One region of the Pseudodesulfovibrio piezophilus C1TLV30 genome, then DNA from elsewhere that is predicted to be linked to it. Evidence: predicted binding sites of a transcription regulator. Region 1 holds the regulator's gene; each other region holds the start of a gene.
The links. Region 1 encodes sigma-54, which starts transcription at its own class of promoters, with help from an activator protein. Its sites were predicted from a motif close to CTGGCACGGNNNNTGCTT; they were not measured.
Positions count from the first base shown of each region.

Region 2: a site for sigma-54 is predicted at 5,258-5,275, ahead of BN4_RS07290 (TadE/TadG family type IV pilus assembly protein). Genes of this name have one in related genera too.
Region 3: a site for sigma-54 is predicted at 3,308-3,325, ahead of BN4_RS05115 (motility associated factor glycosyltransferase family protein). Genes of this name have one in related genera too.
Region 4: a site for sigma-54 is predicted at 4,034-4,051, ahead of BN4_RS00565 (VgrG-related protein). Genes of this name have one in related genera too.

Region 1 is NC_020409.1:569,965-577,755, reverse strand. Features, by position in the region: gene lptB (LPS export ABC transporter ATP-binding protein) at 1-538, shown strand, start outside; gene rpoN (RNA polymerase factor sigma-54) at 781-2,187, shown strand; gene hpf (ribosome hibernation-promoting factor, HPF/YfiA family) at 2,225-2,764, shown strand; gene BN4_RS02820 (PTS sugar transporter subunit IIA) at 2,768-3,217, shown strand; gene rapZ (RNase adapter RapZ) at 3,237-4,118, shown strand; gene BN4_RS02810 (PTS sugar transporter subunit IIA) at 4,121-4,561, shown strand; gene BN4_RS02805 (PTS sugar transporter subunit IIB) at 4,569-5,030, shown strand; gene BN4_RS02800 (PTS sugar transporter subunit IIC) at 5,056-5,730, shown strand; gene BN4_RS02795 (manganese-dependent inorganic pyrophosphatase) at 5,826-6,746, shown strand; gene dapA (4-hydroxy-tetrahydrodipicolinate synthase) at 6,908-7,789, opposite strand.
Region 2 is NC_020409.1:1,511,755-1,519,545, reverse strand. Features, by position in the region: gene BN4_RS07320 (type II and III secretion system protein family protein) at 1-229, opposite strand, end outside; gene cpaB (Flp pilus assembly protein CpaB) at 238-1,059, opposite strand; gene BN4_RS07310 (A24 family peptidase) at 1,075-1,656, opposite strand; gene BN4_RS07305 (Flp family type IVb pilin) at 1,771-1,947, opposite strand; gene BN4_RS07300 (phosphatase PAP2 family protein) at 2,495-3,595, opposite strand; gene BN4_RS07295 (sigma-54-dependent transcriptional regulator) at 3,697-5,079, opposite strand; gene BN4_RS07290 (TadE/TadG family type IV pilus assembly protein) at 5,333-5,719, shown strand; gene BN4_RS07285 (VWA domain-containing protein) at 5,688-6,956, shown strand; gene BN4_RS07280 (TadE/TadG family type IV pilus assembly protein) at 6,968-7,438, shown strand; gene BN4_RS07275 (tetratricopeptide repeat protein) at 7,709-7,791, shown strand, end outside.
Region 3 is NC_020409.1:1,053,496-1,061,286, reverse strand. Features, by position in the region: gene BN4_RS05120 (hypothetical protein) at 1-1,408, shown strand, start outside; gene BN4_RS05115 (motility associated factor glycosyltransferase family protein) at 1,495-3,264, opposite strand; gene BN4_RS05110 (cysteine synthase) at 3,402-5,681, shown strand; gene BN4_RS05105 (hypothetical protein) at 5,896-6,519, shown strand; gene BN4_RS05100 (pyridoxal phosphate-dependent aminotransferase) at 6,560-7,750, opposite strand.
Region 4 is NC_020409.1:103,870-111,660, forward strand. Features, by position in the region: gene BN4_RS00550 (tetratricopeptide repeat protein) at 1-2,061, shown strand, start outside; gene gpmA (2,3-diphosphoglycerate-dependent phosphoglycerate mutase) at 2,143-2,889, shown strand; gene mutY (A/G-specific adenine glycosylase) at 2,901-4,004, shown strand; gene BN4_RS00565 (VgrG-related protein) at 4,106-5,089, shown strand; gene BN4_RS00570 (NFACT RNA binding domain-containing protein) at 5,114-6,493, opposite strand; gene dksA (RNA polymerase-binding protein DksA) at 6,662-7,024, opposite strand; tRNA gene BN4_RS00580 (tRNA-Gly) at 7,242-7,316, shown strand; tRNA gene BN4_RS00585 (tRNA-Cys) at 7,322-7,396, shown strand; tRNA gene BN4_RS00590 (tRNA-Gly) at 7,401-7,475, shown strand; tRNA gene BN4_RS00595 (tRNA-Gly) at 7,518-7,592, shown strand; gene BN4_RS00600 (hypothetical protein) at 7,767-7,791, shown strand, end outside.

The sequences.
Region 1 (7,791 bases):
GTCGGGGAAAGCTCTGACGAATAAACCTTTGCATGAGCGGGCTCGGCTTGGGGTGAGTTATCTTCCTCAGGAAAATTCTATTTTTAAAAAACTATCAGTTCGTCAGAATCTCGAAATAATACTTGAACAGACGTCTTTGAGTTCCAAGGCTCAGAAAAAAAGAGCTGAAGAGTTGATGGAGATGTTCACTATCAGCAAACTTGCGGATCAAGCAGCCATGTTTCTTTCAGGAGGGGAAAGACGTCGCTTGGAAATTGCAAGAGCGCTCATAATGGATCCGAAATTTATTTTGTTGGATGAGCCTTTTGCCGGTGTTGACCCTATTGCTGTTATTGATATTCAGGATATCATTTCCGTTCTGAAAAGCATGGGGATAGGGATTCTTATTTCTGATCATAATGTTAGAGAAACATTGAATATTTGTGATAGAGCATATCTTGTCTACGAGGGGACTGTTATTCTCGAAGGGACTCCAGATATTATCGTGCAAGACAGTCGAGCTCGTCAAATCTATCTCGGTGAGGATTTTCGTCTTTGATTTCTTTTTTTTGTGCCTTTCAACTCATTGATGATTTACACATACCGTAAACATTGGTACACTTCTTTCATATCATTTTCTCTTTCTCATTAATCCAATAGTTACAATATATTACTCAAGGAATGGCTTGCTTACAGATTTTCGCTGTGGCATAGTAGCAGCGAGATGTAGTAAAAAAACTATTAATGTAGAAGAATATAACTTGAAATATAGATCTTGTTTAGTCTTTAAGGCTTCATAATATGGGACTTGAACTCAGACAACAACTCAAGCTTTCTCAGCAACTGGTCATGACTCCCCAGTTGCAGCAGGCCATAAAGCTGTTGCAACTTTCTCGCCTTGAGCTTTTGGAAACTGTTCAACAGGAACTTCTGGAAAACCCTTTTCTGGAAGAAACAGAAATTGAGACAGAAATCCGAGAGAAAGAGGAGTTAACTGAATCTCAAGCAGAAGAAGAGCTTGTGCGGACAGCTGATTGGGAAAATTATTTGGGAGAATTCTCAAGTACTTCTAAGCAGGCGTCGGCACGTGATTCCGAGGTACCTGAAGAAGGACTTTCTTTTGAGGCTCGGCTTGCCTCAAAACCCTCACTGGATGGGCATATGAGCTGGCAAATGAGATTGTCTAATTTCTCAGAATCAGAAATTGCTATCGGTGAAATCATTATCGGTAATCTTGACCATAATGGCTATCTTCAGGCCACTAATGAAGAAATTATGAGCATGGTCGATGCTTCGGATGAAGAAATTGAAGCTGTGATTTTGCGACTCCAGCGGTTGGACCCTGTTGGTGTGGCTGCTCGAACGCCACAAGAATGTCTTCTCGTGCAAATGGATGTTTTAGGGCTTGATGATCCTATTCTGTTCTCCTTGGTTAAGGACCATCTGGAAGATCTCGAAAAAAACCGTTATAAGCCCTTAGCTAGGAAATTTAAAATTTCCATGGAAGACCTCAAGAGTTATCTTGATTTAATGCAGACGTTGGATCCTATGCCTGGGACCAATTTTTCCAGTACAGAACCTCACTATGTAAGTCCTGATGTCTTTGTATACAAGTACGGTGATGAATTTGTGATTATCCTTAATGAGGATGGGATGCCTCGATTGCAGATGAATTCATTTTACATGGACACTATGCGGGATGTTGCGGATAAGGAAAAAGATTATTTTCAGGAAAAGATGCGTTCTGCCGCGTGGTTGATGAAAAGTCTGTACCAGAGGCAGAGAACGTTGTATAAAGTAGTCGACAGCATCGTACGATTTCAAAGAGGTTTTTTTGAAGAAGGAGTTACAAAACTCAGGCCTTTAATTCTTAAGGAAGTTGCTGAAGATATCGAAATGCATGAATCCACCGTGAGTCGGATTACCACAAGTAAATATGTTTCGACTCCTCATGGTATCTTTGAGTTGAAATTTTTCTTCAACAGCGCATTGGATTTGAATGATGGTTCGCAAGTCGGTTCAGAAAGTGTTAAGGCACTCATCAAAAAAATGATAGCGAACGAAGATACTAAAAGACCGTTAAGTGATGAAAAAATTGGTGAAATTCTTAAGGATGAGCTTGATGTTAATATAGCTCGACGTACTGTTGCCAAGTACCGTTCAGCAATGGGAATTGCATCTTCTTCAAAGCGTAAACAATATTTCTAAGTTCAGTTTCTTTCACCTTTTGAACAGGAGGTAGTGTATGAACATAAGCTTCACTTTCAAGAATTTTGAGCCGTCTGACCATTTGAAGGGTTATGCACAAAAGAGATTTGAAAAGATAGGTAAGTTCGTTCCCGACTCCGAAGCAGATCTCCAAGTCAATCTTTTAGTAGAAAAGTTTCGGCACAAGGCTGATGTTATTTTGAATGCTGACAACATTCATATCTCTGCATATGAAGATTCAGAAGATATGTATTCTACCATTGACATGGTTTTGGATAAGCTTGAGGCTCAACTGCGTAGAATGCGTGAAAAGGTCAAGAATAGAAGCAAGCAGGCTCGTGGCAATAAGGTTCAAATGAACTTCTTTTCATATGACGATGTGACAGGAGAACATATACCTACAATTGTTGGCACTGATAGTTACGAAGCAAAGCCAATGTCAATAGATGAGGCTGCGGAGCAATTAAACACGTTTGATAATGAATTCCTCGTTTTTCTGAATGCGGAAACTGAGGATGTTAATGTAATTTATAAGCGAAAGAATGGCGATTACGGATTAATCGACCCTGGTAATTAAATTATGAAACTCGGTGATTATTTAGAAAAGAATTTCGTTCTTTTCAATCTCGCCTCTGATACAAAATCTGAGGCTTTGACAGAACTTCTCGCCCCTATTGGCGAAGCATATCCTGAGATGGACACGGACCAAGCGGTTCGTGTCCTTCTTGAACGTGAGAGCCTGGGAACAACCGGCATTGGTGACGGGATAGCCATTCCTCACGGCAAACTTGAAAATATCGAGAAGGTTGTTATCGCTGTGGGACGAAGTCTCCAAGGGGTCGAATTTGAAGCCCTTGATCATAAGCCATGCTCAATCTTTTTCCTTGTTCTTGCACCTGAGAATAGTGCTGGTATGCACCTTCGTATATTGGCCCAAATCTCACGCATTCTTAAGGATGAGGCTTTTCGAAAACGTTTTATTGAGACTGAATCTCATGATGAGTTATGGCAACTTCTCCAAGATGTTTAAGGTCTTTTAGGATGATTTCTTGATTTCCCACAATTCTTTTCCCGTTGTTGTCGTTACAGGTATTTCTGGTTCCGGCAAAAGTACAGCACTCAAGGTCTTCGAAGATTTGGGTTTTTTCTGTATTGATGGGCTTCCTTCGAGTATGTCTGCTAAAATTGCTGAATTAATTTTAAAGCAGGATTCAAAATACCGAGGGTTGGCTCTTGGGATGGATATGCGGCAACTTGAGTTCAATGATGGTTGGAATCATGCGCTCAAAGAGTTGGCTGCAATGGGAATTGTTCCTCAAGTTCTTTTCTTGGAGGCAAAACAGCCGGAACTTGTTCGACGATATGCCACTACCAGACGGCTCCACCCTTTGGAAAGTCAATCCCTTGGCCTTGATAAAGCTTTGGAGAAAGAACGAAGTCTTCTTGAACCTATTCGAAGCAAAGCTGATCTCGTTTTGGATACAACTGACTACTCTGTGCATGATTTGAGAAGAGTTTTGCAGACAAAGTGGACAGCTATTGAAGAGCTTGGCCGGGGTATGCGTGTTCACATCATCTCTTTCGGTTTTAAGTATGGCGTTCCCACTGAAGCTGATTTCGTTTTTGATTTGCGTTTTTTGCCTAATCCATATTTCGATAAAAACTTAAAACCACTTTCCGGGCTGGATAAGTCTATTCAAAGTTATGTACTTGAGAGTCAAGTCGGGAGCGATTTCAATAGTAAATTTCAAGATTTTGTAACATACATGCTCCCTCTCTATGCCGATGAAGGACGATATAGAATTACGCTCTCTCTTGGTTGCACAGGAGGGCGGCATCGGTCGGTTTCCGTGGCAGAGTCATTGCTGGCGACCTTGAAAAAAAAGGGATATGCAGTGACTATTGAACATAGACACATGGAACTGGGATAAAAATGATTGCTACATCTGGAAATAAGAGAACTTCAGAAGTCGGAGTGGTGCTTGTCACGCATGGAGTGTTTGGTAAGACGCTCCTTGAAGCTGCGATAACTGTTTTAGGCCCCCAAATGAATTGCCAGGCTGTTGGAGTTGACGTGAATTTAGGGGTTGATGAAACAATGGACTCAATCCGGAGAGCTATCCGATCTGTTGAAACAGGAAAAGGAGTTGTGGCACTCACAGATCTTTTTGGCGGGTCTCCAACAACCATGAGTCTTTCACTCATGAAATCAGAGAATCTCGAAGTTATTACTGGTGTTAATTTGCCCATGCTTGTTGCAACGTTGCAGTCTCGAAAGATGGAAATAGATGCTGTTGCAGAAAAAGCTAAGGCTGCAGGAATACAAGGCATAAAAGTCGCAGGAGCCATGCTGCGGAAGAAAACAAAGAAATAGGTTGGCCGTGACACTTGTTCGCATTGATAATAGACTTATTCACGGCCAAATCATTGAGACTTGGCTTCCTTATACAGGGGCAAAGGTAGTCATTGTTGCAAATGATGAACTGGCTGGTGATACATTGCAACAGGAAATCATGTCCTTGGCTATACCCCAAACAGTCTCAAGCCTTTTCATCAGTATTGAGGATCTTGCTCAAGAGATAGGGATGCTTGAGGCGGGGAATATCTCTTCAATACTTGTTCTTTTTTCCAATTGTTCAGACGCCAAAAGAGCGTTTGATTTTGGGTTTGACTATACTAGTCTTAATATTGGAAATGTTCATTATAGCCCTGGGAAAAAACAGATATCCCCAAGCGTAGCGCTTTCCGATGCTGATGAAAGTTGTTTGAAACAACTTTCAAAAAGGGGAGTCATTCTTGATTTTCGTTGTGTCCCCAACGATCCTGTGCAGGTGAGGTTTTAGCCATGATCGAGAGCAATTCTTACCTTTGGTTTGCACAAGTCGCTTTTTTTTTGCCTTCTTTTCTCTTTTTAGGGTCTCGCTCAATGTTGGTCTTCTAGAACGTCCTTTGGTTATAGGGCTTTTTTGGGGCTGCTTGACCGGGAATTATGTCAATAGTTTTAATATTGCCATTTTTTTTGAACTCTTCTGGCTTGATCTCATTCCCGTAGGCACATTTATTCCGCCACATTTGACCGCCGCGACTTTTTCAGCTCTCTCTCTCTCTACTTTTTTTGGCCTGACACACCCCGCAAAAATAATGGGTGTTCTTTTTGCCAGTATGCCCTTAGCTCTGCTTGGAACGCGTGTTGAAGCATGGTTTAGAGAACAAGAACGAGGAAGTTATAACAGCTTGCTTCATTGGGCTCGAAAGCCAAATACAAAGGATCTTCCAGCGAGACTCATTTTGCGTTCAGTGCTCCGTTCTTTGCTCCTTTCTTGGGGAGCGTTTTTTTGTGCGATACTTGTTCTAAAATTCACATTCAAGACTGTTTTTACTCTTTATCCAGCATTTCTCACGTCTATAGATATAACCTGGCCGCATTTATGGATCGCTGCCAGCATGGGGGGGCTTATGGCTCTTCGTTTGAAAAGAGCCTATGCTGTTTTAACTACCGGGGTCATTTTAATTACCCTTTTCGTACTTTATGGACGTTTTTAGCTTGGCACCTTGCACAGTTTGTGATATTTGGCACATTCTATTTCAAGGCGAATATTCCTGATCACAGGATTAATTTAATTAGGAGGATTTTAGATATGGCTATTTTGGTTGTTGGACACAAGAACCCGGACACCGATACTATTGCTTCTGCGATTGCTGTCGCCGATCTTTTCTCTAAGCGTGGCCAGGAGGCCAAGGCTATCTCCCAAGGGGAAATCGCCCCTGAGACAGCTTTTGTGCTCGAAAAGTTTGGTCTTGCTGCACCTGAAATCGTAACCGATGCGACAGATCAGCAGATTATTCTGGTTGATCACACTGATATTTCTCAAACTATTGATAATCTTGATAAAGCTGAACTGATTGCTGTAGTTGATCATCACAAACTGGGTGATGTCACGACTTCGAATCCTCTCGAGATGTGGGTTTGGCCTGTCGGCTGTACTGGAACTGTCATCAAATCCATGTATGATTTTTATAATATTGAAATTCCGGCTAATGTTGCTGGGATTCTTCTGTGTGCAATCTTGAGTGACACTGTCATGTTCAAATCTGTGACTTGCACTGATCAGGACAAAGCCGCAGTTGAAGCTTTGGCAAAGATTGCTGGTGTTGATGATGTTATGGCTTTGGGCATGGAAATGTTTAAAGTCAAATCAGCGGTTGATGGTGCTTCTCCTGAAGAGCTGGTCTTCCGTGATTACAAAGACTTTGATATGTCCGGAAATAAAGTTGGTATTGGTCAGTTGGAAGTTGTTGATCTGTCCATGCTGGATGCACACAAAGAGGCCCTTCAGGCTGAGATTGAGAAGGTGAAAGCTGATGGACGTCATTCAGTTTTCTTGCTGTTGACTGACATTATGAAAGAAGGCTCTGAGATGCTTATTGCATCTGATGATGCTGCCGTTGTCGAGAAGGCTTTTGGCATTGCCCCCAATGGGACTTCTGTTTACCTTGAAGGGGTGATGAGCCGTAAGAAGCAGGTTGCACCTAACTTCATCAAGGCTTTCGAAGCCTAGTAAACGACCTACTGATTGAAGCGCAAAGTACGCCCGGTGTGGATAGTCCACGCCGGGCATTTTTGTATTGAGAGGATCTAACATCAAGAATTTAAATGCAAAAAACTCACTTCAGTTTAAACGGAAGTGAGTTTTGGACGATCTTTAATCTGTAGAGAAAACTAGATAACTTTGGCTTTTTTAAGAACTTGTTCCAATTTAGGTCTGTTTTTTTCCTGCAGTGGTAAAATAGGCAATCGAAATTCAGCAGCTGGGAAAAGTTCCATCATATTAAGAGATGTCTTGACTGGAATGGGGTTCGTTTCCATGAACATAGCCCTATTTACCGGAGCCATTTTCAAACTGCACTCCAATGCTTTACCAAAATCTTTAGCAAAAAAAGCATGGCACATATCACTCATCATCTTAGGCATTATGTTCGATATGACGGAAATAACTCCGCAGCCTCCAACGGCCAATAATGGTAAGACCGTAAAATCGTCGCCGGATAAAAGCTGAAATTCTTTTCCACATTTTTCAATAACTTGTGCGGCCTGGTTCATATCACCAGTGGCCTCTTTTACGGCTATGGCTTCAGGAACTTGATCTATTATCTTTTTGAGTGTGGCAGGGAGCAGGTTGAGTCCCGTTCTTCCAGGCACATTGTAGATGACCATAGGAAAAGGAGCTGCAGACGCAATTGCCTTGAAGTGCTCCACAAGCCCTTCAGGGGTTGGTTTGTTATAGTAAGGAGTAATTTGAAGTGTCGCGTCGGCTCCTGCAGCCTTTGCCAAGAGGGTAAGTTCAATTGCTTCTTTTGTACTGTTTGACCCGGCACCTGCTATAACCGGCACACGACCTTTTACTTGGTCTACACAGATAGATATCAATTTACCTTGTTCAGCATGGGTCATGGTGGCGGCTTCTCCTGTCGTCCCACATGGAACCAAGCCATCAATACCTTGTTCTATTTGCCACTCTATGAATTCTCGATACGCAGGTTCATCAATCTCGCCATTTTTAAAGGGAGTCGAAAGGGCTGTAAAAGCTCCTCGAAGTTCCATGG
Region 2 (7,791 bases), 940 kb from region 1:
CGGTAATGTATATCTGTGTGGGAGAAAGCACCACGATGGATGCTGATCCAGGTTGGGCTATGGAGACTCGACTGACTGGTTTGTCCGTGTTCAGTATGGTGGATTTGTCGAGCACTATGCGGATCACGCCTGGTGCTTCCGTGTTCATGATCTGCACGTCAGCCATGGCTGTTCCGGGGAGTATCACTGCCAGAAGCAGGAAAAGATATATGGTATTGGGTGTCTTCATGGCTGCTCCTAGAACTTCAGGGTCCGGGAATCGCCGCCGGTGATGACTTCGACCTTGACCCGAGAACGGCTGGTTCGCCTCTGACGGGGCTTTGGCTTGGGGCGCAATGCCGCGAGCGCCTTGCGGGCCGTGACTCCGGTTGTCAGAACCTTTGCGGTATCCTGTTCGTTGCGCAGGGCGAAATTCAAGGTCCCCTGGGTCGCGGCCAGGGCCAACCGTTCACTTTCCGCTGGTGAAAGTTCCAGGGTATAGACATCCACGGATGCGGTCTTGCCTTCGGCGTTGGGCGGGGAAAGTTCTGTTCCAGTGGCGATGATTTTGATTCGTTCGAGAACCAGCTTGGTGACAGGCTTCTCGTCATACCCTTCGGGCAGGGTGACAATCACATCCACACGATCACCAGGCCGGACGAATCCGGCCAGTCCCATGACTGAGTTTCCCTTGACCGACATGGCGCGTTTCCCCGGTTCAATGAGGGCGGAGACACCGCCTCCCATGATGGAGGGGTCTGCCAATTTGGACTTGGTGACCGCTTCATTGCCGGAAATATTCGTATTCAGCACACGGCCTTCTATCTCCTTGATCGAAGCGAAGGACCCGGTCGGTTTGGAGTCTGGGGTGAACTGTTTGACCGTGAGCATGTCGGAGACGAGCTTGCTCCCGCGATGGATGTCCTCTCGTGCCACAACCACGCCCACAGTGGAAGCTTCCGTTCTGGGGGCGGGTTGTTTGGTCAGTTTGACCGACCACATGAAAATGAGGCCGCCAGCGGCAATGGCCAGCATCAGGGCTATACCTATCTGGAGGAGTGCTCGTGTTGATTTGCTCATGGTGTTTCCCCTGCCTTACAGAGCCAGCACTGTGCCGGTCTGTGTATAGTTGAAAATCATGGCTCCCAGAGTACCTATGGTAATGGCGACGCCGTAGCACAGGCGGGGGAGAGTCTTCTTCGCCTCAATGGGGGAATAGTCGAAGGTTCTGGTGGACAGGGTTCGCAGAAAGGTGCCCCAGATGTTCATGAAAATGGCCTTCATGTACTCTCTGTGCCGTATCATGACCAGCAGGGCATATATGCCGCCGATAATGCTGGTTAACAAAAATGCGGTGAAGGTGGTGTTGACGCCGAGCCATGCGCCGATTCCGGCCATGAGTTTAACATCTCCTGCCCCCATCATGCCGAGGAGGAACGGGATGAACATGACGAATAGTCCCAGTGCAAAGCCGGAACTGCTGAGGATTAGTCCGTCCCACCCTGCGTGGATGGTATGTGCGCCCAATCCGGTGGTGATGAGAGGAAAAGTGAGCCAGTTGTATATGCGCTGGCGTTTCAGGTCGGTGACAGTGGCGATGGCAAGTGCCGCTGCAAGGACGCTGCTGATGATGATATCCATGGTTCCCCCGATATGAGCCAAGGTTCCGTGCGTCATCCGTTTTCCCCTCGGACGACAGGACCGGGACGAGCGGGCTGCTTTCCCGCAAGCCCCGGTCCGGCTGCTCTGGCTGCTTCCGTTAAACGGTAAAATTATGCTCCATGCTCCGGCTTATGATGCCGTTGCAGTCTCCATCTCGGTAGCGATGGTGCTGAAAGTCTTGGTAACAGCGTCGCCAAGCTGGGTCACGGCGGTGATGATGCCCAGGGCGATGAGTGCAGCGAGAAGGCCGTATTCCAGGGCAGTTGCGCCTTCTTCGTTCATGATCAGATTTTTGATGATAGACATTGTGTTTCTCCTTGTTTGACTTGGCTCATGGATGAGCCGAAAATTTTGTTTATGTGATGTTTCACTAGCCACGAACCCAATTAAGCAACGGCCGTGCCAAAGGTGTCTGTTTGTGGTATTTATAATATAATATACTTGTATTGTTGATTTTTTTTTAAAAAACTGGGATTGAGAATGGAGTCTCCAATTGTCTTTTTGAAAAGGGGAATCCATCATTTGTGTATTCTTTAAAAGAGCTTCTTGAAGAAATCAAAGTGCAAAAATCTTTTAAAAACAAAAGGTTAAGGCAGTCTATAAAAAATAGATTCATGAAATATTAAATGGAAACGTGTGGGGAGGACTTCTCGAAGGTGCAACGGTACTTGAGGTGCAACGGTACTTGAGGCGCATTGGTTGCGAGTCTCAAGCAAGGGGACGCCACGTTGGTAGAGGGGGGAAATCGAAGGGAGATGAAGACTTGATGGGAAGCGTGTCCAGAAAGTCCCCCTTATCTGGATGGTAAGAGGGACTTTCTCAATGAGAGGTGCTTTTCTTCTTCGTCAGTTTTTTACCACGACAGGGATTTTCTGGTGAGAACTTTGCCTGAGAGATGCCAGATGAGAGTTGTCAGCATGATGGAAACATACCCATCCACTGCATAATGCCAACCAAGATGGACTGAACCGATCAGAATAACTCCGCAGTAGAGGGAAAATACCCATCCGGCGAATGGGTTGATGCGCCATCCAAGCAGCACCATGAGCCATGCAATGGAAACATGCATGCTGGGCATGGCGGTTATGCCGGAAGCCATGGTGGTTGATTTGAGGTCGTAGCTCTTCAGCAGGATGTCCTGCATGTCAAGCGCCCATATTGGGTATATGGCATCGGCGTGGTGTAGATAGGTCATGAGGGGAGCATAGACATTGGGGACGTCCCCGAAGCGGTGGTAATAGCATGGTCCGGCAGAGGAGAGGAATGTCGCAGCAAGGGTTCCGATGAGTATCCAGCAGAGGAAAAACGCCAGCAGATACTGTTTTCTGAGCTCCTTGTTCGTGACGGAAAACGCCTGCCAGTAGAAGACCACAATGATCAGAAAGAGCCAGAGATTGTACATGATGTTGATGGCAAAGGTCATGATCGGGAAGCCGATGAAAGGCTGCAACCATTGCCATGGATCAGTGCCGAGATGCAGCCAGCGGTCCAACTCGCTCAAATTCGTATCAAGATGGAAGGGGATGACGGCGGGAATCATTCGTTTGAAGTTGGCAAAGGTTATGAGCATGAGAATGAAAAGAGCAATGGCCAGAGTCGCTCCGAAGAGGCGATCAAGAGTGAAGAATTCGTCTTTTAATTTTCGCATGACATGGGGAAACAGTTTCTCCGGCATGTCATGGATTTCGGCTTTGAAACAATAGATAATAAAAAAGAATCCTAGGGTCAGGGCAAACAGAAAAGCTGCTGTCCCGTTGTACAGGGCGAAATGGGCAAGTGATTCCAGGTGGAATATCTCTATATATATGAAGAGGGCCAGGGTATACAGGCTAACAACAGCTATGGGGATGATGTGAGCATGAATGTTTGCAAGAAGAATGGAGAAGGCGCGCCCACCAAATTTCAGCGTAGAGACTGCCGATCGGTGAGTTGTTGCCTGCAAGGTTTGGAGCATGGGAAACCTGCCAGATGGGTTCAGGGAACATGGGCGCGCACGAACTTCTCATGCGTCAAGAAAGACTCCAAAAAAAATGGATTCTTCCTGGCTATGGGCCATTATGCCTTGAATTGTGCAGGATCCATGCCGTGTTTCTTGAGTTTGTTCCAGAGATTTTTTGCTGAAATGCCGAGCGATTCGGCTGCGTCAGTCTGTGTCCCCCCGGTGAGACGCAGGGCGTTCTCGATGAGAGATCTTTCATATTGAATAAGTGCCTGTTTGAGTGGGAGGGAGGTTTCAGGCAGTGAGAGTCCGGCATCCTTCTGCGGTTGTTTGTTGGAAAAAGCCTGGTCCACTTCAGATGGAGTAATGACGGATGAAGTGCAGAAGATGGCGGCGCGTTCCACTGCGTTGGCAAATTGTCGGATATTGCCAGGCCAGTCGTAGTTGAAGAAAATTTCCATGGCATCGGCAGATATCGCGCTTATATCAGTGCCAAGGCGGCGGTTAGCTCGATCCAGAAAAAAATCTGCCAATTCGGGCAGATCAGTCTTGCGTTCCCGCAGCGGGGGCAGGATCAGGGTCGCGACATTCAGTCGATAGTAAAGATCGCTTCGGAAGTGGCCTTGAGCGATGCGCTCTTCAAGATCAAGGTTGGTGGCTGCAATGATGCGAACATCGTATTTGACCGGTTTGGCTCCTCCCAATCTTTCAGCCTGTTTCTGTTCAACGGCACGGAGGATTTTAGGCTGAAGGTGCATGGGCATTTCGCCGAGCTCATCCAGCAGAATGCTGCCTCCTTTGGCCATCTCGAATTTACCGTGCTTGACAGATGTCGCGCCGGTGAAGGCTCCTTTCTCGTGTCCAAACAATTCACTTTCAATGAGATTTTCCGGGATGGCGGCACAGTTGAGCTTGACAAATGGTCCCTTCCCCCGGGTGCTCATGGCGTGAATGGTATCTGAAACCAGTTCCTTGCCGGTTCCGGTTTCTCCCATGATCAGAACATCGGCATTGAGTTCCGCGACACGGGCAATCCTTTTCTTGATGGCCTGCATGGGAGCTGATTGGCCGATGATATCATGAAGGGGGCTGGTTGAACCGCGCTTTTTCAATTCTGCCAGCTCCAACTGCATACGGCGTTTTTCCATGGCGCGGCGGACAACAACCTCCATTTCACTCAGAGAGAATGGTTTGGTGAAGTAGTCATAGGCTCCATGTTGCATGGCTTGAACGCCGGAATCCTTGGAGGCATAGCCGGTCATGACAATGACATCCACTCCGGGGGCGGCGTCGGCGAGGTGGGGCAGCGCCTCCAGCCCGGACATGCCTGGGAGTTTGATGTCATGCAGTATGAGGTCGTAGTCTCCAGCTCCAGCCTTGGTAATGCCGTCTTCGGCAGTCGGTGCCGTGTCGATCTCATATCCCTTGTCTGTCAATGCTTCGACCAGCATTCCTTGAAAAGCGCGATCGTCATCAACAATCAGTATTTTTTCAGCCATACCCTCTCCTCCTTTGTCCCCTGCCCTGTATAATACAGAGTTTATTCCATTAAATCCACAAAAAATAGATGGGCAGGCCAGGTGTGGTGGCAATTCCAATGTTTCATTTTTTTTGTTTCTTGCAAAAAAATGTTTTATATCAGGTAATTGCCTATTTAAATAAAGATATTTATCGTCAATGGCATATCCATTGCTAATGCCGAATACACAGCTCGTTTCGGGCTGGAAGAATCGCTGACAAGGAGATTGGGCAATGAGAAAGAGAAACTTTTCACGCCAGGGGCTGGCTGCGGTGGAATTCGCCTTGCTGCTTCCGGGCTTTGCCTTGCTGCTCTTCCTGATTATTGAAGGTGCCAATGCCATGCATACATATTCAAGTTTGGTCGAAGCGAGCCGCGAGGGGGCACGTTTGGCACTGATGGATGGTGAAACATCTGAAATTGAAACACTGGTTCGGGCAATCACAGATGACCTGAACTCCGAGGCTCTGCGGACGTCCGTGACGACCGATACGGCCTCCAACACCGTGACTGTCGAGGTTTCCTATGATTACCAACCGTTTGGCGAGTATGCCATCGAAATGCTCACTGGCGAGGACTCGCTCACTCTTGCAGCGCAAACAACCATGCCGCTTCCCTGATAATTCCCGTTGTGGTGCCACGAGCATCCTGCTGGCTCTGCTGGTTCCCGTCATTCTCGGAATGGTGGGGTTGGCTGTGGACATGGGGAATATGTATGTTACGCATACGCGCCTTCAGGCCGCTGTTGATGCAGGTGCTTTGGCAGGAAGTCTGGAATTGCCATATGATCCTGACATAGACAAAGGGCTGGTCAAGCAGGCTGTTACTGACATGATCCATACCAACATGCCTGCTGCCGTAGTCCAGCAGGTTTCTCCCGGCACGGAAGTTCGCAGTGTCGTGGTCAAGGCCAAGGCTGAGGTCAAGCTTCTGATCATGGGCTTTACCGGTATCGCCGATCATTGGGTCTCGGCGTCAGCCGCCGCAGGTTTCAATAAGCTCGAAGTAGTTTTTGTGGTCGATAATTCCGGCTCCATGAAAGGCACGCCCATCAATTTGGTCAAGGAGGCGTCCATTGAGTTAACAGAGTTGCTCATGCCGGATGGGGCAGACCCGGACACCAAGGTCGGTCTGGTTCCCTTTCGCGGCAAGGTGAAAGTGGGAGATGATGTCGATGGTCTGGATGGTGGCTGCCGCAATGCGGACGGAAGCGTTAATAACGGCATCAATGATGAGTTCATGGATGACTATTACGCGCTTTCCTCTCGATACCGTCGTTCCATTGATTTGGATACGTGTTCGGATATTCCCGAAATCATGCCTCTCTCCCAGGACAAGGACGAGATCATTTCGGCCATCAATCAACAGACTGCCACCGGAAATGCCTCTGGCACGCTTATCTCCGAAGGAATCAAATGGGGGCGAAATGTCCTGACGCCGGAGGAACCGTACACCCAGGGTGGTGACAAGGAAGATATGCGCAAGATCATGATTGTCCTGACTGATGGGGATACGGAAGATGGCGAATGCGGAGGCTCCTACAGGGCCTCGTATCGACCGAATAATTATTGGACCAACGCCTACTTTGGTATGGGCGTCGATACGGCCCATTGTGAAAATGGCGGTGTCCTGAATGAGGAAATGCTCGCTGAGGCCGAATTGGCTAAGGATGCGGGAGTTGAGATTTTTTCCATCCGCTTTGGGTCTTCAGATAATACCGATGTCAGTTTGATGAAGGAAATTGCCTCCAGCAAAACAGGAACGGATGACCATTACTTTGATGCACCATCAGTCTACGATATCCCGGATGTCTTCAAGGAAATCGGGAAGCAGTTGGGCTGGCGGCTCTTGAACTAGGGAGAACAAGTATGAAACAGCGTAGCAATATTGCCCGTCGCAGAGGCGTCACCACCATTGAGTTCGCCCTTATCATTCCATTCATTTTTGTTTTGGTTCTCGGCATGGTCGAATTCGGATCGATCTTTTATTCGTGGCTGAGTATTCAGAAAGCCGCCCAGGTCGGAGCACGCTTTGCCGCGACCGGAGTGGGAGATGAAGAGGGAAATCGCTTGTCGCAAATCGTTGCCGAGACCGAGAAATGGCTGACGGCACTGGATAACGGAGCAAAGGAAATCACTGTCTCTTCCTGGCCCACAGCCAGTGCCACTGGTGATGGTGTGGAGAATGATCCCGGTGGGCCGTGCGAATTGGTCCAGGTCTCCGTTATATATCATTATCATCCCTTTACTCCTTTGGTTGGGGATGTCTTCCCGGAGGTGATCAATCTGGAAGGCCATGAACGAAAGCTTAATGAGCCGTGGAAGCCTTGTGGCGAATAGTGTCCTTTTCCCAATTTATTTGGCAGATTCCCATCGGTCTTTTTTCGAACGGATAAATATTTCCTTATAAATTTATTTTAATAAAAGGCCCGGCTCGGTATACTCTTTACGTGTACCGGGTCGGGCCTTTTATTTTTATTCGCAACAGCTTGTGGTTATGATAAGAATTATTGATTTTACTAAGGCTGTGCTGTACATCCTTGACTGTGAGTATTGATATATCCACGGCACGTACAATCATAATGGACATGACGGAATGGAGACTCGACTTTGAGTGATTATCCACAAATACTCGGTGTCTATTCGCTTCAATTGGAAGCGGAAATAGGAACCGGCGGCACGGCAGAGAAGCG
Region 3 (7,791 bases), 480 kb from region 1:
CATTCAGGACGATGTTCATCACAGGCTCAAGTCCCGTGAAGGGAATCCTGAAGGCGGGTTGCTTTGTCAGGATTGCCACGCAACCACTTCGATGCATGGGAACGGAAATATAACCGGGACCCTCCTGGCCAATGTGGAAATTGAGTGCGCTGACTGCCATGGTACGGCACAGAAGTATCCATGGGAATTGCCCCTCGGGTTCGGTGACGAATTCGGGAACGAATTGGATATGGAAAATGGCCGGGGAACCGCTGATTCCTTGCCGTCCGAGGTTGCCAGTGGAATGATATATCCCATGGAGGATGGCTATATTCTCTCTGCCCGCGGGAACCCGCTTGGGAATATTGTGCGCAAGGGAGATAAAGTTATCGTTCACTCGGCAACGGGGTTGGACTTTGAAGTCCCGGCACTCAAGGGTATTGCCAAGGAGAACAAATGGAAGGAACCGGAAAAGGCCATGGCTGCGAAAATTCGCAACACCGAGCATGTGGCCAAGATGGAATGCTATGCCTGCCACTCCGCTTGGGCTCCCCAATGCTACGGATGCCATATCAAAGTGGATTATTCGGGCGACAAGTCTGATACGGATTGGGTCGCCACCGGGAATGCCCGGCTGGCTGACGGAACCAACCAGCAACAAAAACTTATGGGCAAGGCGAGCGAGAGCCGCTCTTATCTGCGATGGGAAAATCCGGTGCTGGGCATTAATGGAGAAGGACGAGTAACTCCGGTCATTCCAGGTTGCCAGCAGATAACAACGGTGATTGGGCCGGACGGAAAGACAGTCATCAATAATAAGATCTGGACGACGCCCAACGGACCTGAGTATGGAGCAAAAGCTGGGTTGCGCGGGTTGGACATGGCTCCGGCCGCACCTCATACCACGACACGGGAGGCTCGGGACTGCGTTTCCTGCCATGCTTCTTCAAAGGCTCTTGGGTATGGGACGCATGACGGGCGTTACATGAAGTCGTACCAGCAGGGCGTCTATGCAGAGATGATGACGAACACCGGTGAGTTGTTATCCACTCATGCCAAGTACCAGGTGTCGCCTATCCCGGATTTGCCCATGACTCTTGACCAGATAATAACTCGGGATGGCAAACAGTTGCAGACAGTCGGGTCCCATTGGCCGACTTCCGGGCCTCTCACGGCCGAGCAGCGTTCCAAAATGGAGCGTGTCGGTGTTTGTGTCGCCTGCCATAAGGAAGTTCCGGATGGTGCCATTGCCTATGCCATCCTTTCCATTACGGGCAGTCGGTTGGGGTTGATTCCGGTGACGGATAAGGAGCATCAGCACCTGGTCGGTCGCATCATGTTCCTGGCTTCCAACGTGGAAGTCTTCGGAACCGGCGCAGTCATACTCCTGGTACTCTGGTTACTCGTTCGTCGTAAGAAGAGACCCTGATAGAGCGACGACTCCCTCTCCATCCATAAACAAGCGGGCCGCATTTTCAGAAATACGGCCCGCTCTTTTTCTCTTTGAGAAGTGGATCAGGCCACATCCTGATTTTTGAGATCAGTGCAGACGAGTCGATCTATTTCGCGCACTTTTTTCATCACGCATTTGGCAATACGTTTGAATTCGGGAAAATCCTTGATCTCGTACTTTTGTTTGGCACGGGTCAGTCCTGCCAGGTCAATGGCTTCATTGAAAAGGTACGGCATATAGAGAGGGTCTTGCTTGATGAACATTTCCACACGTTTGAATGTCTCGTGAATATCCTTTTGGTTTGCCGTCAGGCTCTTGAATAATTTACCGAGATGTTTTTCCGCATTGCGAAGGGATGTAGACCAGCGTGGACCTCTTGGTTCGAAGAAGATGCTTTCTCCCTTATGCTTGCAGCTTACCAACTCTGTCATGAAACGATCCACACTGCCGGGAGCGGAGGCGAGAATTCCCTGCTTGTACGCCTTTGCAATGTCGATGGGTTTGGTGCCGTTTATGGGAACACCGCCGCCATAGATATTGTACACGGGGAAGGAAGATTGGCGTAAATCGTCTTCCAACTCACGTTTGGCTGTCATGTATTGTACGGTGGTCAGAATTTCTTCGCCATCCATGTTGGTGGTGGTCTGGTGAAAACTTTGCAGTTTCATGTTGGTTGAATGGTGGTGATGGCCTGCTGCGTGAGATTTGTTGTTGAGCCATGCGTAATCCTGGCCGACCATGACCATGTGGCTGACTCCGCACCACCGCAATAGGCGTGATAGGGTGACGGAAACATTGCCGCCAGCGTCGAGGACCAGATCACGCTCTTTCATGACATAGGTTCCCATGCCGCCCACAGTCCACAGGGGAAGAGTGGGACCCGGATATCGCTTGACGACTTCCGGGTTGAGCTTGGTTGAATATATGAGAGGAATGTCATGCGCAAAGTCGGGGTCAAGTCGCATGAAAACATCAAGCATACTCTTGTCGTAATCAATGGCAGCGCAAAAGTGCGGCTTCAATCCCAGTTGGTGAAGTACCGGAACGGTTTGAAGGGCGCAGGTATACAAAACGTGACCGCGATTGGCTTTCAAGGCCGGAACATTTTCCTCCAGGCTTGGACCTGCACCCAGGATGACGCCGCCAACTCCCTGAGCCTTGCCTTGCAGACTTTTCAGGGATCCGTCCTTCAAGGCCCTTTTGAAATTGTGAATTTCATTTCCGACCATAATGTCTTGTCTGAAACGTAGAGTAGACAGTTCCAGAGAAAAGTTTTCCAGTTTATCTCTGACGATGCGTGTCCATCGAGCATACTCTGGCCCCATTTGTTGGCTGGGAATATCAGCCTTGAGGTGAATCTGACCATAGATGAACTGGAGGTCGAGATTGCGGATGACTTCATTGATGAAATCGTGATCAGGAACCAGGATGTGGAATTTTTTGGCTTCGAAAAAAGGACGATAATCTGTTTGTCCCAGGCAGGCTAAAATCATTTCGGCGCGAGGCTCGAGGAGCATGACCTTGTGAGAGTCCGGGGTTTTGGAAAGGATGTGGTTCACTCCATAACCGAGGTTTGCACCGACTATGAATGTCGCTGAAGTATCCGGTTTTTCATTGTGAATCCAGTTTTGGTAAATACCTTGGGGAGGCATTGCTTCAAACATTCCTTGCCCTGTTTCCATGCGCCAATCGTGTATTCCGAATTTATTGATGAAAATATTTTTCAACAACTTGTCCTGCTGAAAATCCTGCGCAGTGAGCCATTGGTAAATTGGATTTCCTGTACGCTGGAGGTATTCTATGTTGGGCTGTAAATGAGGGTAAGCGGTCATGCCAAATCCTTTCGTAGAAAGTTGTGCTTTTTTTTGCAGGGTTTTGCATGTTACGTGCCAGTTGCGCAGAGAGAGAGAATGCCCTACTGTGCTGGAACTCAATGATAATACTTTGCCCATGATTTCAGGGGAATGCCATGAATAAAGACCTGCTGACGCTGATCGGTGGCACACCGATGGTGGAGATACGCCACCTCAATCCGAATCCGAATGTCAAGATTTTGGCTAAAATCGAGTCTCAGAATCCCGGGGGATCGATCAAGGACAGGGTTGCAGTGGCCATGATTGAGGCTGCCGAGGCGTCTGGTGAGCTGACACGAGACAAGATTATTATAGAGGCGACGTCGGGGAATACCGGTGTCGGACTGGCGATGGTCGCTGCCATCAAGGGATATCGCATTAAATTGCTTATGCCCGAGACAGCCAGTGAAGAACGAAAGATGATTATGGCTGCCTATGGTGCGGAGCTGGAGTTGACCCCAGGACATCTGTCAACGGATGGAGCTATAGAAAAGGCGTACCGCTACGCTCGCGAGGAACCTGACAAGTATGTCCTGATGGATCAGTTCAACAATCTCGCATCCATCGATGCCCATTATACTGGTACTGGTCTTGAAATATGGGATCAGACCCATGGTGCGGTGACTCATTGCATCATGACTCTTGGTACCTCGGGAACAGCCATGGGAGTTGCCAAACGGTTGCACGAGATGGGGGATGTGCATGTGACGGCGGTAGAGCCGAACGCGGGTCATAAGATTCAGGGACTGAAGAACATGTTGGAGTCCTATCCTCCAGGTATTTACAATAAGGCATGGCTCGATGAGATTGTGCATGTTGATGACGAGGTTGCCTTTGAAACCTGTCGCCGCCTTGCCCGTGAAGAGGGACTTTTCACGGGCATGAGTTCCGGTGCAGCTATGGCCGGAGCCATGCAGTTGGCAGAACGTTTGGATACTGGGCTTGTGGTCACCATTTTCCCGGATAGTGGGGAGCGATATCTTTCTACTCATTTGTATCGCCAACGAGCGGCGAGTGGGATGAACGTTTTTGACATGGCATCAGGTGCAGAGAAGGAAATTACCATCACGGGAGGGCTTGGTCTTTATTCAATGGGACCGAGCCTGGATAACCCGGATGGGCTGGATGCATGGCGACGGGTGGTGCTTCTTGATGTCCTGACACGGCAGTTAGCGGCACGGGGAGTACCGACTGAAGCTGCCGTGGGATTGACCGACATGGATGATCGAACACTGGCGGCAGCTCGGAAGGAGCATACATCACGAAGCTCTTTTGCCATGCAACGTCGAGAAGATATCCTTGCCCGTGCTGCTCAGATGGGGGTGACGCAGGCCATTGAATTCCCTCTTTCCACGACAAGCAACACCATGTCTGTGGAGTTGTGTGGAAAGTTACTGGGTAAGGGATTGGCATACGAGAAATTGCGATCGGTTTATTTCGATGTGTTCCGTGACAAGCGGTATGGCGAGATCGGGACTGTCGATATGGATAAGGTCTCTGGTGGCCGGACAGTCGATCTCGATGCCTATGTCAAAGATAATCCGCTGGATTTTACCCTGCTCAAACGTGCTTCTCTCCTTGATCTCAAACAGGGGGAAGTGTTGGAAACCCAATGGGGAAATGTTCGTCCCAGTTGGTTTCTGCAACATGCAGCCATGGCTCTGACAGCCATGCCGCGTACCGATATAATTATTGGGAGTGAAAAACATCGATTCCCTCATCTGGAGAATCTTCGTGCAATTTGGTCAGCCTCGGGGCGTGAACTTCAGGCCTGGATTGTGTGTCAGCAGTCTACAGACTGCGCTGATCAGGATTTGGCAAGCGTGGCTGAAAAACTCGGTGGGTTTCATGCTGCCCGCTTCTGGCTCCTCTCTGTAGCGAGTCGTAAGCCGCTTTGTGCTTCGGATGAGAATCTGACCATGTGGGCGCGTAATTGGCGGAGGATTCAGGAAGGGGCAATAGCACTCACTCTGGCTTTGGATGTGAATGGAGAAGACGTCTCCGAGGGAGTCAGGCAGGCAGTCTTCAATCTCAAAGCGGGCTTGAAGGCGGCAGTGAGTGATGATCTCGCCTTGCATCATTTTTGGCCAGTGCTTTTTAAATTTGTGAAACGAGTCAACGGATGGGCTTCGGCTGGACAGCTGAACACAGCCAGCGCTCGTCTCTGTCTTGACGAATTGCTGGGCGTGGATAGTCTTCTCGGTATTCTTGACCATGCGCAAATGCCTCTTCCATTTTCAGACCTTCCCGCACAAGTGAAAGGGCTTTTGACTGATCGTCAAAAAGCCCGTGAGGAAAAGGATTTTTCAGCTTCGGATGCCTTGCGAAATGAAATATCCAAAGCGGGATTTCGGTTGGAAGATACTTCGACCTTCCCTCGTGTCTTCAGGAAATAGCCATTATTTTGTAACGAAATAACGTCTTGCCACAACAAATAAAAGGGATCGGGGAACCGATCCCTTTTATTTGTTGCATAGTTTGATTCTTTCTGGCCCCTCCATGGTTGCTTCACCCCCCCCCCGTCATGTCTTAATATTCGATGGCACGTCTTATGCTTCTTAACAAAGCAGGAAAATATTTCCCGTAACCTCAAGAGAAGAGGAAACAGTTATGTCCACTGATGGCATTAGTTCTCTCAATTATTCGGATACGTATTCCCTGCTTCAAACCACACTGGGGAATTCTTCAACTACGTCAAGTTCAAGTAGTGCGAGCAGCAGTTCTTCTGCAAGCACGACATGGCAGTCTCAGATTAGCAGTCAGATTCAGTCGCTGCTGTCAGAGGTTCCCAAAGGAAATGACGGAAAGCTCTCTTTCAAGGATGTTGATGAATATCGGGAGCAATTGGAGGAGGCTTGGGACGAATCAGTCAAGGCCGACCTTGAGGAACTTGGCGTTGACCCCGATGCAGAGTATCCACTGACGTACGATCCGACAACCGGCAAGGTGACTGTGACCAGTGGACATCCTGATAAGGCGATCATTGATCAGTATTTTGAGGATAATCCAGACAAGATTGACGAATTTCAAAAGATTATCCAGCTTGGAAAGTTGACCAGTGTTTCCAACTCAAAGTTGAGTGCAACGGAGTTGAAACAGAATATTCAGCAGGAATCTCTTTCCTGGTGGTATGAGGACAACAGTGACCCGACCAGTTGGTTTGATGGGGGAGGGCTTGTTCTCGGCTTTGGACAGGGAACAAGTTCGTATACCGGGTTGAATATCGTCGTCTAAGCAGAGGAGAGGCCGTTATTGTCCAACGGCCTCTGTTTTTCTATGCTGGATGGACGTCCGAGTGGGCCATCAGATAGCGTTCCAGTCTATCCATGCCCTCTTTGATATTCTCGATGGAATTGGCATAGGAGAAGCGAATGAACCCTTCGGTATTTTTGCCGAAGTCTATGCCTGGTGTCACTCCGATTTGAGCGTTTGCAAGCATGTCGTAAGCCAGTTGCAGTGATGATCCGTCAAATTTGGCTGCCAGGTGGCGCATGTTGACCAAAACGTAGAATGCACCGGTTGGGTCGTGTTTGATATGAAATCCCATGTTCTTGAGACGGTCGAGCATGTAAATACGTCGTTCATTGTAGATGCCGTGCATGCGTGCGACGTCGAGGTCCGCTTTCTTGAGTGCGGCCACACCTCCCCATTGAGCCATGGTATTGGCGGAGATGAAAAAATTCTGGCACATGATCTGAAGGGGACGAATGAAATCGTGCGGTGCGATCATGTATCCCAATCGCCATCCTGTCATGGCGTAGAGTTTGGAAAATCCATTCAGGACAAAGGCCTTATCTGTAAACTCCAGGATAGAGTGTTCTTTTCCTTCATAGACCAGTCCATGGTAGATTTCATCGGAAATTATCCAAAGACCTTTTTCTTCTGCCAGATCAGCAATGGCCTGCATGCGTTCCGCAGACAGCAGCGTCCCAGTTGGGTTGGCCGGGGAATTGATGAGAATTGCTTTGACACTTTCATTGGTTTCAATGGCTTCGCGAATGGCTGAAACCCTGAACTGGAAAGAGTCTTCCTCGCGCACTGGAATTTTGATGGGCTCGGCACCGGCAAACGTGATGAAATTGTCGTAACAAGCGTAGCATGGGTCCGAGGTGATGACCTTGTCGCCATCTTCCAGAATTGAGGAGAACAGCGCCAGCATCGCGGGGCTTGTTCCTTGTGTAATCGCGATGGTTCCGGGGTCAATAGTGACGCCGTAGCGCATGCGATAATCTTCGGCTATGGCTTCTCGAAGTTCCAGTATCCCCAGCGAGTGTGTGTAGTGGGTTTGCCCTTTGTCGAGCGCTTCGCATGATGCTTGCTTGATACAGTCAGGAGTATCAAAGTCGGGTTCGCCCACTTCCATGTGGATTATGGACTTCCCGGCGCGCTCCATGGCCTGGGCCTGTTCAAGAATCTCCATGACAAGAAATGGGGTCAATTCGCAGCATCGTTTGGAAATACTCATCACTTTTCGTCCTGTTGTCTCTTGTGCAAGAACCCGCTTCG
Region 4 (7,791 bases), 470 kb from region 1:
ATAGAGTTACTTCAGAGGCTTGGTCTCAAGTATATTTCTGACATCAAGGAGGGAGTTCTTTTCTTCCCCCTGGATAATTTTCAATTGCTCAGGTCTTTTTGCAGTGAAATCCTGACGTTGATCAAACGGGTCAAAGATGATCCAGAGAAGCGATACTGGCCTGTTGTCATGGTCGCTGTTTCTCAGGAGAACCTTCCGTTCTCAACGGATCTTCCCAAAAAAATAGGACTTGATTGGAACCGCCTTGCTCCTGATTTTCCGCATGTTCGCTTCATGGATGGTTTCCTTCTTTCAGAATGGTTTCGCATGAATGAAGCTCGTTACGGGAGTGAAGCCGTTTCGCTTGATTCGTGGGGAACCATAGCGCTGAGGGAAGGGGGAGAACAAATTGATCATGGTGCCATGCAGGTTGTTCTTGCGAACGTCCTTGTTGGTGCTGAGGGGACATGCTGCTACTATTGTGGGCAGGTGAACCATGAACCGAAGAATTGTCCTTCAAAATCTTTGACCGCTTTACATCCTCAGGTTTGGCAGAAACTTGCGAAAACCGATATCAAGGATTTTACCAAAGGATTCCTTGAGGTGGATACGCATGTCAAAGAAGAGAGTTTCGCTGACGACATGCTTGAATTACTCAATTCCAGCAAAGGGTTGGACGGGCTCATGGCCCGCGCTGTTTTTGAGATCAATGCGCCTTCTCAGTTACGGACCCTTCGTGTCGTTTGGCGGAGTCGAGCCAAGGAATGGCCTGAGAGTATGAATCAATTAGTTCCTCAGGAGGGTGAATTCATTTGGGATGCTTTGCAGCACATTGAAGCGGGAGAGTTGGAAGTTGCAGAAGGGGTCATCAAAGATGCACAGCTTAAGTATCCACGCAGCTATCAGCCGCATTCTCTCCTTGGATTCTGGAATCTGGAAAAAGGAGACAAGACGCAGGCGCTCTTTCATTGGCAAGAAGCGGAGCGTATGAGCTATACCCCGTTGCAGCAGGGGTACATTGCTTTCCTTCAGGCCCGGCTTATGGAAGTGGACGGGAATCTCAAAGATGCAATTAACACATACAAGCACGCCAATTCGGCATCACCAACCTGGATTGATCCTGTCTACAGACAGGGCGTGTGTATGGTAAAAATGGGTTTTACTGGTCAGGCCATGGATGTTTTTTCTGACCTTATCGATCGAGACCCGCACATATTCAATCGAATTCTTATTGACCCGGAAATAGATCGTGGGCGCGTGCAGCTTATGAGTTCCCTGTGGGATAGATGGGCAGAAGCTGACGAAGAAGTCAAAGCTGTCCGAGAAAGAGTGAGTACTTTAACAACAGATATTTCCAAGCGTTTTGATGAAAACCATAGTTTTTTTGAACCGGCGATCGAGGAATTGGAGCGCCTTGAAAATCTGGGAAAAACCAAAAATTATGTTGCCTACCGTTTACTTTTACGCGGCACAGAGAAGTTTGATGCCAGTTTGGGTGATGAAGTTAAACGGGAAATCAAGCGAATTGATGCCAATCTGGACTATCAATCCGATCGCGTGAAAAGTATTCAGAAAGAAGCTGCATGGTTTCCCTTTCCCAAATTGCTGCTTGAGTTCAATAAGGATTTTAATTTTTGTGTAGATAAGATCAATTGGATCAAGACTCAGCGACTCAAGGACGCAGACAATTTCAGAAAATCTCTCAAGCTTCTTGATGAGATTGAAGAGCGCATAGATACATTGCAGGGGCGTCTGGTCACGCTTCGTATTATTCGGGATAGTACGCTGTTTGTCCTGATGCTTGGGAGAAATTTTATCTGGCTTGAATTGTTGGGATTGGGATTGGCTCTGGTTGGTATTCCCGCGACCATCTATTTTACAAGGGATATTCAGAGCAATTGGATTCTCGATGCCATACGGGAGCAACGTTGGGAATTTACCAAAGGATTTGTCATTATTTTGAGCGTCTTTTGCCTGGCGGTGGCAGTCATCAAGAGCGCGCTTTCTTTTGATAAACGAAAGCGGGAACTTTTTGATCAACTTGATGAGGAAAGTCGGTCCTCAGCATCACGACGTTACTGATAATAACTCATTGCGGCTTCACATCAGTATTTTTTCTGGGTAAGACAGTTACCATTGTTACGTCATTAAGCGGAGGCGGATATGCATACACTGGTGTTGATTCGACATGGGCAAAGCGAATGGAATCTTTCCAATCGATTTACGGGCTGGACGGATGTAGATTTGACTGAGCAGGGAGTCAAGGAGGCCAGAGAGGGGGCCAGACTCCTTAAGGAAGGTGGCTTTTCTTTTGATGTCGTCCATACCTCTGTATTGAAAAGGGCCATTCGCACTCTTTGGCTGGTTCAGGAAGAAATGGACCTTTTTTGGCTTCCTGTGAGTAAAACCTGGCGATTGAATGAACGTCATTATGGGGCTCTGCAGGGGCTTAACAAGGCAGAGACTGCGGCCAAATACGGTGATGATCAAGTGTTTGTCTGGCGACGTAGCTTTGATACTCCTCCTCCCATGCTGGAAATGGATGATGAACGGTTTCCTGGTTTTGACTCTCGATATGCAAGTATGGCGAAAAAGGATATTCCTTGCAGTGAAAGTCTGAAATTAACTATTGAGCGCACCATGCCCTATTGGTTCGAGACAATTGAACCTCAGATAAAATCCGGTAAACGTGTGTTGATTGTGGCCCATGGTAATTCGTTGCGGGGGCTGGTTAAATATCTTGATGAGGTGAGTGATGATGCGATTACCCAACTCAATATTCCGACCGGTCTTCCTCTCGTTTACGAGCTTGATGATAATCTGAAGCCCATCAAGCATTATTATCTTGGTGATCAGGAAGCCGCCGCCAAGGCTGCCGAGGCAGTTGCCAATCAGGCCAAGGGCGGGTAATCCTCTCCCGCATGAACGGGAACATATTCACGAAAGATTTGTTGGCATGGTATGATCATCATGCGAGGGCTTTGCCATGGAGACTGGAGCGTTCGCCATACAGGACATGGATATCCGAGGTCATGGCTCAGCAGACTCAGATTGATAGAGTCATTGGGTACTTTGAGCACTGGATGGATCAATTCCCTAATATTGAGTCTGTGGCGAAAGCTCATGAAGAACAGATTCTCAAAGCGTGGGAAGGGCTGGGATATTATTCACGGGCACGAAATATTCAAAAAGCCGCAGCAGTTATCATTCAGGAATATGGAGGGGATTTCCCTCAGACTCCTGAGGATATACGTTCTTTGCCCGGTGTGGGAGAGTATACAGCCGGAGCCATCGCCAGCATAGCTTTCCGGCTTCCTGTTCCGGCAATTGATGCGAATGTCCTTCGCGTTTTTTCCCGACTTCTGGATATTGAAATATCTGTCAGCGATAAGGCTGCCAAAGATGAGATCGCCAAACAGGTGTGCCAAATACTTCCTGAGGCACGTCCTGGGACTTTCAATCAGGCTCTTATGGAACTTGGTGCTCTTGTCTGTTCAAAACGTCCCCTGTGTGAAAATTGTCCGGTCAGCGATCACTGTGTTGCCTTGAAAAATAAAACAGTCGATAAGCGCCCTGTGCTTTCCCCAAAAAAGAAAAGCATTCAAATTGAAATGGCGACTGGTGTCCTTTTGAGTGCGGGGAAAGTCCTTATTCAAAAGCGCAAACCAGATGATATTTGGCCGGGACTCTGGGAATTTCCCGGTGGTGGCATCGAGAGTGGTGAGTCTCCCGAAGAAGCTCTTGTGCGAGAGTATATGGAAGAAGTTGAATTGGATATTATCCCGCACGAGAAGATTGGCGTCATTAAATATTCTTACACCCGGTATCGCGTCACCATGCATTGTTATTTATGTAAGCTGACTGATACCGCTCCTGTTACCCCTGTTTTTAATGAAGCCTCGGAAGGCGCTTTTGTCCTGCCGGATGAGTTGGATGGTTTTGCTTTCCCCTCTGGGCATAGACGCCTGCTCGAGTCGATGCGGGAAGACGTGCGCTACTCCTCCCTCTTTTCCTTTTCGGTGTGATTTTTCATTAAATCGGGCTTTTCTCTCGCCGGGCACAACTTTTGCTTACTTCTGTTTGTAGGCCTTTAGGCTGACCAAAATTTTGACGCAGGAGTTGTACTATGTCTTTCGGGTCGATCACCGATTACAACGCCATAGCCGCGCTTCAGGAAAGTGGGAAAAGTGGCACTGGGAAGCTGAGCACTGAGCGCTCTGCTCAAGTGAAAACCGCATTTGATATGCAGATGAAGTTGACACAGAATCTTTTTGGAGAAGCAACACGGAATAGAGCGGAGGGAGGGCTTGCCGGATCCCTTGATTCGTCTTTAATCGGGGACGCCATGATGTTCGAAGCTTTGACCGCGATAACCCGGATTATGCGTTCAAGGTCAGGACAGTCTCAACCCTCGTTGCAACAAACACAGAATGTCGTACCACAGAAAGTCGTTACTGAAGAACCAACTCAACCAGCCGTTGGGGAACTCTCTGCACGGTTTGAGTCTGGCAGTGGCGGCGTTGCGACCATTGGATATGACCGGGTCGGGGGAACGTCCTATGGTAAGTATCAAATAGCGTCTAAGCCTGGGACCATGGATCGCTTTTTGACTTTCCTTGACGACAAAGCACCAACTATGAGTACTCGTTTGAGAAATGCAGGTCCGACGGATACAGGCTCCAAAAGCGGAGGAATGCCGACAGAGTGGAAGGCGCTTGCGGCGGAAAATCCGACACGTTTTGAAGCCCTGCAGCATGAATTTATTGCCAATGAGACGTATGAACCTGCAAGGGCGATGATTCTCAAGCAAACCGGGGTTGATTTTAACAATGCACCCAAGGCATTGCAGGAAGTGCTGTGGAGTACTTCTGTGCAGCACGGACCTACCGGTGCCTCTCGTATTTTCAATAAGGTCATGGATGACTTCACTGGAACTGTTGGAAAAAGTGAATTTAATGCCAAATTGATCGAAGGCGTCTATAACAGACGTAAGGGACAATTTAGCTCGTCAACCAAGCGGGTACAACAGGCTGTGTCGAATCGATTGAATGCAGAACGCACCTTAGCACTCAATATGCTCGGAGATTCGCAGATTAATCAGGTTGTGTAGAGAGCTTTCGCTTTTCTGAATACACTATCCGCCGAGCCGTTTCTCAAGAGTCGGGTCCAGATCCACTCGAAGAGTCCCTTTTCTCTGGTCAACCATCACTTGCCCGTGGGCAAATCCTTTGATCTTTCGGATATCCTTGACCAAAGCATACATAATATCTGCCTTACCATCATCTTGACGGTAGCTTTTTAACCCACACAGAATTGCGGCTTCAACCAAAGTCCTTTGTGGGACTTCCTGACCTGGGTGATCTCGTTTCAGAATCACGTGTGAACTGGGGCCATCAGAGAGGTGAAGCCAGTAGTCGAATGGACTTGAGGCTCGACTGAGCATGGCGTGGTTTGCCTGTTTGTTTTTGCCACGGAGTATGGTGAAGCCGTCGGATGATCGGAAAAGGGAAACCGCCAGCCCTTTATATCGTTTGGGGAGGGAGGAAGTTGCTTCCGGGAGGGGGCTTTTCCCTTGTTGCTGACTTTCTGGGATGCCTCCTGCCTCCAGCTGTTTGAGTTCGGCAAGAAGCTCAGTGCGGCGTCGCTGGATGTGCGGAAAGCCGCGATCTGCTTTTGCTGCCAACTTGAAATAATGCTCCATGTTTTCAGTTGGAGACAAATAGGGATTCAGAGGAATAGTCTGTGGCCCATGGTGAGGGTGAGTCGCAGTGATGACTTCAAGTCCTTCCAGCAGTTTGAATTTATACAACTCTGCTTGAAGTGCTTCTGCCTTGATTTTTTCATCGGCGAGTTTTTGAAGGCGATTTTCTTCTTCTTCCAACCTGGCGAGATTGCGTTCTACTTTTTTGCGCGCACGTTTCAAAAGGGTCTGTCCTGGTTTTTCTTCTTCCATCTCAAGAAGCGGGAAAAGGGTTCTTTCACCGTATGAGTTCCCGGCCTCCAGAGCAGATACAAACGATTCACTTTCCTCCTTTCTTGACCATGAGAGAGGGGACGTCCATCCTTGTTTCGACTTATGAAGAAAGAATAAGGGCATTTTCCCGCTTGCCATTTCCATATAGAAATGATGCCGCTGCTCTTCTGGAAGATTTGATAATGCCTTACGAAAGGGGGGGGATATGTGGGGGTATTCACGCCAGATATCTTTATTTTCCAAGATATCTTCCAAGGCTGGCCACTCCGGGGATTGTCCGAAACCCTCCATTAATTCATTTGTGAATTTCATGCCGGAGCGGGCATTCAGAACCAGGAACTTTCCACTGGCCGGCTCCAAGCGAGGGGAAAGCTCAAGTGCCAATCTCAGGTTTGGCCAATCCAGTTTCCATCCTATGATTTTTCGGTTGCGCAAGCGTTTGCGAAACCACATGGCCATTGCTGTTGCATTGGGTGGGTTGATTGGTTTAACGGCTGAGAGAAAAAGATGCGCTTCCGTCTTTGCAGGCCTGAAGAGCAAGTGTAAAGGGTCACCTGAGTTTTGAATTTTCAGGGTCCACACTCCAGGGGCAGGGGCAAAGACTTTGTCTATTCTCCGGCCAATCAGGAGAGAGGCCAATTCTGCGCCGAGGAAGCGAAAGAAATTTGCCTCCATTGCTCTGTGGCCCTCAAAGAAGCATGAAAGTGGCTAGTCGCCACGAACAGCTTCGTCGGCTTCCTGTTTGCTTTTACAATTAATGCACAAAGTGGTCATGGGGCGAGCCTTGAGTCTCGGGATGGAAATACCATCTCCGCATTCCTGACAAATGCCATAATCCCCATCATCAATGCGATCAACTGCCTTTTGAATTTTTTTGACCAACTTGCGTTCGCGATCACGAAGACGCAAGGTAAAAGCGCGGTCTGATTCAGCAGTTGCTCGATCCGCAGGGTCAGCATAAACTTCACCTGATTCTGTCATGTCTTCGATGGTCTCTTCGCTTTTTTTGAGCGTGTCATCCAACATTCCATTGAGCATGTCTTTGAAAAACTGAAGATCTTTAGCGTCCATATGGTTCTCCCCGTGGTGTTATCATTCGGTTGGGAGTTAGTTTGACCAAGTTACTAAATTAAGCCGCGTAGGTATACCAAAAAGCCTCTAAAAGTAAAGTCTTTCCATTAACTAAAAAAAATCAACTAGTTCATATTGGCATAGACGACAGGAAAAAAAGAAAAAATACCCTTGACACTCGGAGAGGGCATGGGTAAACAGTGATTCGCTTTTGAGGGCGGGAATAACTCAGTGGTAGAGTGCAACCTTGCCAAGGTTGAAGTCGCGAGTTCAAATCTCGTTTCCCGCTCCAAAAGAGGCGACATAGCCAAGTGGTAAGGCAGAGGTCTGCAAAACCTCCATTCTCCGGTTCAAATCCGGATGTCGCCTCCATCTTGCGGGAATAACTCAGTGGTAGAGTGCAACCTTGCCAAGGTTGAAGTCGCGAGTTCAAATCTCGTTTCCCGCTCCAGATAATACCAGCCGGTTCGCTCTGAACCGGCTGTTCCCCCAAGCGGGAATAACTCAGTGGTAGAGTGCAACCTTGCCAAGGTTGAAGTCGCGAGTTCAAATCTCGTTTCCCGCTCCATACAAAAATATGACCGGTCCGAAAGGGCCGGTTTTTTTGTTTTTCTTCTGCATTTTCCTTTTCTTGATATTTACCAATGTTTTTTAATGAAAACAGATCAACTCCGGTATGGTCCCTGCACTGAGTCTGATGACGGCAAAGTTTTCCCAACACAAAGACTCGTCAGAGAATACTATGAATTATATAGATCAAACTGCTA